2 regions of the Pseudonocardia sp. ICBG162 genome follow, and region 1 is predicted to be linked to the other one. Evidence: riboswitches for the same ligand, from Rfam matches in the RefSeq annotation. Region 1 holds a riboswitch; the other holds the start of a gene.
What was found. Region 1 has a riboswitch for S-adenosylmethionine ahead of KPL60_RS35130 (putative leader peptide). Riboswitches for the same ligand answer to the same signal wherever they lie in the genome.
Positions count from the first base shown of each region.

Region 1 (4,182 bases):
GCTCCACGGCGGTGCCGCGGGTCCTCGGGCGCCGGGTGGTCAGGTCGACGGTCATCGGTGGTTCCCCTCGTCGATCGGAAAGGTCAGTTCGCGGCGGCGAGACCGGCCGGGTCCACGGCGGCCTCCCCGGAGCTGGTCCGGACCGCGTCGACCGCGGCCGGGTCGAGGAAGCCGGTCAGGTTGGCCTCGCTCTTCGCGATGCCCGCCGTGACCGAGTCCTTGGCCAGCTGCGGGAAGGTCGAGGCGAGCGGATCGGAGTCGAAGGACAGCTCGGTGAAGGCGCGGTCGAGGATGTTCGCCGCCAGCGGCTTGCCGGTAATCTCGCCGATCGCCTCGTTGGAGACGGTCTTCGCCTCGGCGGGGTTGTCGCGGATGAGCGCGATGGCCTTCTGCTCGCCCCGCAGGATCGCCTCGACGGTCTGCGGGTGCTGCTGGAGGAACTCGGTCCGGACGATGACGACGGTCGTCGGGAACTTCCCGCCGGGCCACAGGGACTTCTCGTCGACCAGGACCTTCGCCCCGGCGTCGACCAGGCGCGAGCTCCACGGCTCGGGCAGCCAGCCGCCGGCGACCTTGCCCTGCTTGAACAGGTCGAGGGTCTGCGGGTTCTCGATGTTCTGCACGGTCACCGCGGCCGGGCCCTGCCCGATCGGGAGCTTGTTCTCCGACAGCCAGGTCTTCAGCGCGATGTCCTGGGTGTTGCCCAGCTGCGGCGTCGCGATGATCTTGCCCTTGAGCTGCTCGGGGGAGGTGATGTCCGGGCTGGTCACCAGCTGGGCGCCGGCCGAGGTGGATCCCGCGACGAGGCGCACGGCCTCGCCGTTCGACTTGGTGAAGGCGTTGATCGCCGGGCCGGAACCGATGAACGCGACGTCGATCGAGCCGCCGAGCAGGGCGTTGACCTGGTCCGGGCCGGCGTTGAACGTCTGGGTGGTGAGCTTCGTGTTCCCCAGCTCGGCGGCGAACAGGCCCTGCTTCACCCCGACCAGCGCGGGGGCGTGGGTGATGTTCGGGAAGTAGCCGAGGCGGACCTCGGTCGCGGGGGAGGTGGCTCCCGCGGCGGTGGTGCTCTCGTCGGCGCGGGAGCAGCCGGCCAGCAGCCCGAGCGCGGTGAGCAGCGCGAGCAGGACGGCGGCGGTGCGCGCCCGGGATCCGGGACGCAGGACGTGCGGGGACATCGCGGGACGGGGTCCTTCCGTGGGGGCGGCGGGCGGTCGGGACGACCGCTGCGCGCCGGGGCCGGCCGGCCCTGGGAGGGCGTGCCGGGGTACGGGACGGGTGGCGGGCCGGAGTGGTGTCCGGCGGGCGGTTCCCGGTCCGGCGGGTGCCTCGCACGCCGGGGGCGTGGCGTTACGGCCCGCGGGACGGGAGACCGGTCAGCGACAGAGTTCGCTGTAGGCGGGCGCGCGCCGGCTCGGCCAGAACGGCTCGAGGCCGGTAGGGCGCAGGGGCACAGCGCGCCACGCCGTGCGCGCCTGCCGCTGGGTGACGGGGGCCGTCGCGTCCCCCACGAGCCGTGCGGGGCGCGAGGGCCGCCGCTGGCTCATCGTCACCCGACCAGGGTGCGCGGTGGTCACCTCTCCGGACAACCCGGCGTCCACCAACCAGGAACACGGTCAGCGTGTCCGGACATCTTCCCTGGCATCCGGGTGGCGGTTCCGCAGGTCGGGAGACTTGCTGCGGCGCAGGTCACTCGACTGTGATGCGGGTTGACACCGTCGGGCACCGGAAACCTACAGTCGGATCGCACACCATCCGGAGCGGCCGAGAGACCCGGCTCGACGACGCCGCAGCAACCCCCCGCAGCACGCGGGAGCGGGTGCTCCAGCCGGGTTCGATGGAGGAACCCATGCGCACGGTCGCCGAGCAGGTGCGTGCCGCGCACCATCCCCGGTACCGCCGCCACGTCGACCTGATGCGGGTCGCGGGCGCCACCTGTCGGGCCTGACCGGCGTCCCGCCGGGCGCCCCGCCCACCCCGTCCCGGCCGTCCACGACGGCCACCCGTCCCGGCCGCCGCGTCCCGCGGGCCGCCCCGACGTCCTTGTCGTCCCGTCGTGCCCCCGTGCGACGAGAAAGCGATGCCGTATGTCCACATCGGACACCACCACCGGCGACGGCCCTCTGCACCTGGCCGTCGCGCTCGAGGGTGCCGGCTGGCACCCCGCCGCCTGGCGCGAGCCCGGCGCCCGCCCCGGCGAGCTGTTCACCGCCCGCTACTGGACCGACCTGGCCCGCACCGCCGAGCGCGGGCTGCTGGACCTGCTCACGATCGAGGACGCACTCGGGCTGCAGTCCGGGGACCACCTGAGCGGCGCCGACCGGCGCACCGACCGGGTGCAGGGCCGGCTCGACGCCTCCCTCGTCGCCGCCTTCCTCGCGCCGCTGACCTCACGGATCGGGCTGGTCCCGACCGTCACCACCACCCACACCGAGCCGTTCCACGTCGCGTCGGCGCTGTCCACCCTCGACCACGACAGCCGCGGCCGCGCCGGCTGGCGGGTGCAGACCTCGGTGCGCGCCGACGAGGCCGCCCACTTCGGCCGCCGCACCGTCCCCGGCCTGCGCCGCGCCGACCTCGACACCCCGGCCGCCCGTGAGCTCGTCGCCGAGCTGTTCGGCGAGGCCGCCGACGCCGTCGAGGTGGTGCGCAGGCTCTGGGACTCCTGGGAGGACGACGCCGAGATCCGCGACGCCCTGACCGGGCGCTTCGTCGACCGGGACAAGCTGCACCGGGTCGACTTCGCCGGGGAGCACTTCGGCGTCGCCGGGCCGTCGATCGTGCCGCGCCCGCCGCAGGGCCAGCCGCTGGTCGTCTCGCTGGCCCACGGCTACGCCCCGGCGCTGCTCGCCGCCCGGGTCGGCGACGTCGTGTTCACCACCCCGCACGACGCCGACGACGCCGCCCGCATCGTCGCCCAGGTCCGGGCCGCCGAGGCCGCCGTGGGCCGCACCGCACCGCCGCTGCGGATCCTCGGCGACGTCGTCGTGGTCCTCGAGGCGACCGAACGCGCCGCCCGCGACCGGCTCGCCCGCCTCGACGCCCTCGACCCGATCTCCTCCGACGCCGTCGTCCTCGCCACCACCCCGACCGGGTTCGCCGACACCCTGCTGTCCTGGCGCCGTGCCGGCCTCGACGGCTACCGCCTGCGCCCGGCCGTCCTCCCGACCGACCTCGACGCGGTCGTCGACGGCCTGGTGCCCGAGCTGCAGGCCCGCGGCGCCTTCCGCACCACCTACGGCGAGACCACCCTGCGCGCGCGCTTCGGCCTGACCCGCCCGGTCAGCCGCTACGCCCCGGGAGCGGATCCCACCGCCGTACCGACCCTCTCCGGAGCGACCGCATGACCAGGACCGGCAGGAAGCAGATCGTGCTCGGCGCCTACTTCCCGGGCGTCAACCACGACACCGTCTGGAGCGACCCCGCCTCCGGCAGCCACATCGACTGGGAGTCCTTCGAGCACTGGGCGCGCACCGCCGAGCGCGGGAGGCTCGACCTGCTTTTCCTCGCCGAGGGGCTGCGGCTGCGCACCCGCGGCGGTGAGGTGTTCGACTCCGACGTCGTCGGGCGCCCGGACACCTTCACCGTGCTCGCCGCGCTGGCCGCGGTCACCGAGCACATCGGGCTGGCCGGGACGATCAACTCCACCTTCAACGAGCCCTACGAGCTGGCCCGCAAGTTCGCCACGCTCGACCTGCTCTCCGGCGGCCGGGCCGCGTGGAACGTCGTGACCAGCTCCGACGCCCCCACCGGCGAGAACTTCCGCCGCGGCGCGTTCCTCGGCCACCACCAGCGCTACGAGCGCGCGGGGGAGACCCTCGCCGCGGTCCGCGCGCTGTGGGACTCCTGGGGCTCCGACGCCGTCGTCGCCGACCCCGCGTCGGGCACCTTCCTGCGCGACGGCCACGTCGGCGACTTCGCGGTCTCGGGCAACCAGTTCGACATCGCCGGGCGCTTCACCACCCCGCGCAGCCCGCAGGGCCACCCGGTGGTGCTGCAGGCCGGGGAGTCCCCGGCCGGGCGCGACTTCGCCGCCGCGTCCGCCGACGCGATCTTCTCCCGCTACCAGAAGTTCGACGAGGCCCGCGCCTTCTACGACGACGTCAAGGCCCGCGTCCGGAAGGCCGGCCGCGACCCCGACGAGGTGCGGATCCTGCCCAGCGCGGGCGTCGTCCTCGGCGA
Region 1 is NZ_JAHLJD010000017.1:385,999-390,180, reverse strand. It holds gene KPL60_RS15910 (ABC transporter ATP-binding protein) at 1-55, opposite strand, end outside; gene KPL60_RS15905 (ABC transporter substrate-binding protein) at 84-1,178, opposite strand; SAM riboswitch class I at 1,749-1,844, shown strand; gene KPL60_RS35130 (putative leader peptide) at 1,850-1,948, shown strand; gene KPL60_RS15900 (LLM class flavin-dependent oxidoreductase) at 2,088-3,347, shown strand; gene KPL60_RS15895 (NtaA/DmoA family FMN-dependent monooxygenase) at 3,344-4,182, shown strand, end outside.

Region 2 (4,182 bases), on a different contig from region 1:
TCCCGCACCGCACCCGTCCGGTGCCCGGCCCCCGGCGATCCCGCCGGAGCTGGTGCCGCGCCACGTCGCCCTCGTGATGGACGGCAACGGCCGCTGGGCCAACGCCCGCGGCCTGCCCCGCACGGAGGGCCACAAGCGGGGCGAGGCCTCGCTGATGGACGTCGCCCGCGGCTGCATCGACCTGGGCGTGCGCTGGCTGTCGGCGTACGCGTTCTCCACCGAGAACTGGCGGCGCAGCCCCGACGAGGTCCGGTTCCTGATGGGCTTCAACCGCGACGTGATCCGCCGCCGCGTCGACGAGATGGACGCGATGGGGGTCCGGGTCCGCTGGGCGGGCCGGCGCCCGCGGCTGTGGCGCTCGGTGATCAAGGAGCTGGAGATCGCCGAGGAGCGCACCCGCGGCAACGACGTGCTGAACCTGACCATGTGCGTCAACTACGGCGGCCGCGCCGAGATCGTCGACTCGGTGCGGCAGCTCGCCCGGCTCGCCGCGGAGGGCCGGATCAACCCCGACAAGATCGACGAGCGGATGCTGGCCCGGTACCTCGACGAGCCGGACATGCCCGACGTCGACCTGTTCGTGCGCTCCTCGGGGGAGCAGCGGACGTCGAACTTCCTGCTCTGGCAGAGCGCCTACGCCGAGATGGTCTTCCTGGACACGCTGTTCCCGGACTTCGACCGCCGCCACATCTGGCAGGCGATCGAGATCTACGCGCGCCGGGACCGGCGTTTCGGGGGAGCTTCCGAGCGTCGCGGAGCGGGCGCGAGCATCGACACGGCCGCCGCCGTCCCGAACGATGGAGTGACTCCGTGACCACCGATGTGATCTCCGGGATGCTCGCCACCGCCAAGGGTGCGCTGGAGCGGTTCCACGACGTCACCACCGACGACGACGGCGCGCTGACCTTCGCCCACGGCGGCGTGCTGTGCGTGGTGCAGGGCACCGAGCTGGAGGAGGGCCTGCCGGTCCTCAACCTGACCTGCGTCGTCGCGTGGGACCTGCCGGAGTCCGCGGACCCGGAGCACGACGTGCCGCGACGGGTCGGCCTCGGGGTGGGGGAGGGCCTGTTCGGCACGCCCCGGGTGGTGCGCGGCGAGCGCGGCTGGGACGTGACGCTGCGCTACGCCTTCCCCGCGGCCGGGCTGGGCGAGGGGCCGATGGGCACCCTGCTGATGCTGGTCGTGTCCTCGGCGTCGAGCATGCGCGCGGAGCTGGTCGGGAGCTGAGACCGCCCGGCCGGGGGCGCACCCCCGGCCGGACCCGTCACTCGCCGGTGTCGACGGCCGCGACGACGGCGTCGACCGAGGTGTAGTCCTCGGCCGGTGCCGAACGCAGGGCCTCGACCGTCGCGGCGTCGGCGCCGTTGCGCTCGGCGGTCCACGCCAGGTCGTCCTTGGAGGCGGGGAACTCGAGACCGTGCAGAGCGCTGCGGACGGCGTCGGCGGTCGTCGTACGGGATGTCATGGGGTCACCTCTCGTCGTGGACGTTCGGTGACCGGATAGCCGGTGTGCGGCCGTCCATGCACGGGACGGCCGCACGACGGTCAGCCCTCCCCGGCGGGGTCCGCCTCCCCGGCGTCGCTGAGGTGCACGATCGGCAGCGCCGCCAGCTGGCCCGCGGTCATCGCGTGCGCCACGCCCAGCACGTCGTTCTGGGCCTTGGTCATCCGCGCGTCCACCAGCCCGGACAGGCCGTAGGCGACCCGGCCGAGCAGCCGCACCGTGGTCTCGTCGACCTGGGGGCGCGGGGTGGAGACGACCGCGACACCGCGCGGGGCGCCGTCGTTGGACTGGGCGACGCCGATCTCGTAGGACTCACGCGGGTTGACGTGCCGCGACGCGTAGTGGTCGCGCAGCGTCGACATCATGTCGTGGAACCCGGTGACGTCACCCTCGAGCTCCAGGGTGGACAGGTCGTCCTTCGTGAGGGTCTTGGTGCGGCCGGAGAAGCAGCGCACGTAGCCGATCACCGCGCCGGTCCACAGTGCCTCGACCAGGGCCGGGTCGGCGGCCACCCGGACCGGGCCGGACTCCGGACCGCCGAGCGCGGTCACCAGGTGCTCGCAGCACTGCAGCACGTACTGCAGGTCGTCGAACACCGCCGCCAGCTGGGCAAGCTCGCCGGACTCCGGGACGTCGATCCGCCGTACCGTGCCCGGGGCGGGTTGCGTGTCGGTCATCTTTCAGACGCTATCCGGGGTGGCGACGGTCACGGTGTCTCCTTCTGAGACGGTCTGCTAGCTTCGGCGGCGAAGGTCACGAGTGCCAGCGCGAAGCCCCGGCTCGCTGGACGGCAACCCTCCTCCGCGGTGGGGTGCCCCGGGTGATGACCGGGCCGACGCGACACCCGCAGTCGGCAAGCGCGGATCCGTGCGCCACGCCGGGTCCCCGAGATCGGCCGGAGGCCCGATCATGACCCTCGCCCTGTCGCGTTCCGTCCAGCACGCGCTGCCCCGTGTCGTCGGCGCGGACCTCACCGTCCCGCTCGTCGACGGCGGGTGGGCCCGCTACTGCGACCTCGACTCCGCCGCGTCGGCGCCGGCGCTGGAGAGCGTCGCCGCGCACGTCGCGCAGGTGCTGCCCTACCACGGCAGCGTGCACCGCGGCGCCGGCTGGACCTCGAAGGTCTGCACCGCCCTGGTGGAGAACGCCCGCGCCGACGTCGCCCGGTTCGTCCGGGCCCGCGCCGACGACGTCGTGGTGTTCACCCGCAACACCACCGACGCGCTCGGCCTGCTCGCCCGCGCCGTGCCCGGCCCGGTGGTGACCCTCGACCTGGAGCACCACGCGACGCTGCTGGCCTGGCGGGGCGGTACCGGCGGCGCCGAGCACCGGGTCGTGCGGGCCGGTCGCAGCATCGCCGCGACCCTCGACGCGCTGCGGGCCGAGCTCGCCGCCCGTCCCGACGCCGCGCTGGTCGCGGTCACCGGTGCGTCCAACGTGACCGGCGAGCTCCTCCCGGTCGCCGAGATCGCCCGGATCGCGCACGCCGCAGGCGCCCGGCTGTGCGTCGACGCCGCGCAGCTCGCCCCGCACCGGCGCGTCGACCTGGCCGGGTGGGGCGCGGACTACGTCGCGCTGTCCGGGCACAAGCTCTACGCGCCCTACGGCGCCGGGGTCCTCGTCGGTCGCCGGGACTGGCTCGACGCCGCCGAGCCGCACGTCGCGGGCGGGGGAGCGGTCCGCTCGGTCGCCGTGGCCGGTGGGGAGACCGTCACCGAGTGGCTGCCCGCACCGCAGCGCCACGAGGGCGGCACCCCGAACGTGCTCGGCGCCGCTGCGCTGGGCGCGGCCTGCCGCACCCTCGAGGACCTGATCGACGACGCCGTGCCCGCCCACGAGCGCGAGCTCGCCGCCCGGCTGCGCGCGGGCCTGGCGACCGTCCCCGGCCTGCGGGTCCTGTCCTGCTTCGACGACGGGCCCGACGCCGACCGCACCGCGACCGTCTCGTTCACCCTCGGCGAGCTGCCCGCGGGCCTCGTCGCGGCGGCGCTGTCCGCCGAGTACGGCATCGGCGTCCGCGACGGGCGGTTCTGCGCGCACCCGCTGCTGGAGCGGCTCACCGGCGGCGGCGACGCGGTGCGCGCCTCGCTGGGCCTGCGCACCGGCCCCTCCGACGTCGACCGGCTGGTCGACGCGCTGACCGACCTGGCGCGGCGCGGTCCGGCCTGGACCTACGCCCTCGTCGACGGCCGGTGGGCGCCCACCCCGGACCCGCGCCCGGCCGACCCGTTCGCCCGGGACCGGGAGCTGCCCGCCGTCCCCGGCTGCGGGGACTGAGCCCGGGGCGTCAGCCCGCCGAGCAGCGGCCGCAGAGGCCGAAGATCTCCAGGGTGTGCGACACCTCGGTGAAGCCGTGCTTCTGCGCGACCGACTCGGTCCAGGACTCCACCGCGGGGCCCTCGATCTCGACGGCGGCGCCGCACCGGCGGCACACCAGGTGATGGTGGTGGTGCTCGGTCTCGCAGCGCCGGTAGACCGCCTCGCCGGACGCGACCCGCAGCACGTCGACCTCGCCGCCGTCGGCGAGGGTCTGCAGGGTCCGGTAGACCGTGGTCAGGCCGATGCCCTCACCGGCGCGCCGCAGCTCCTCGTGGATCTCCTGGGCGGACCGGAAGTCCTCCAGGCGGTCGAGCAGCGCGGTGACGGCGGCCCGCTGCCGGGTGGCGCGGATGCCGCGC
Region 2 is NZ_JAHLJD010000013.1:1,816,974-1,821,155, reverse strand. It holds gene KPL60_RS11485 (isoprenyl transferase) at 1-814, shown strand, start outside; gene KPL60_RS11480 (hypothetical protein) at 811-1,227, shown strand; gene KPL60_RS11475 (DUF2795 domain-containing protein) at 1,265-1,465, opposite strand; gene KPL60_RS11470 (hypothetical protein) at 1,546-2,181, opposite strand; SAM riboswitch class IV at 2,256-2,370, shown strand; gene KPL60_RS11465 (aminotransferase class V-fold PLP-dependent enzyme) at 2,414-3,781, shown strand; gene KPL60_RS11460 (Fur family transcriptional regulator) at 3,792-4,182, opposite strand, start outside.
Region 2: linked by a shared signal. The riboswitch ahead of KPL60_RS11465 (aminotransferase class V-fold PLP-dependent enzyme) and the one ahead of KPL60_RS35130 (putative leader peptide) in region 1 are both predicted to bind S-adenosylmethionine.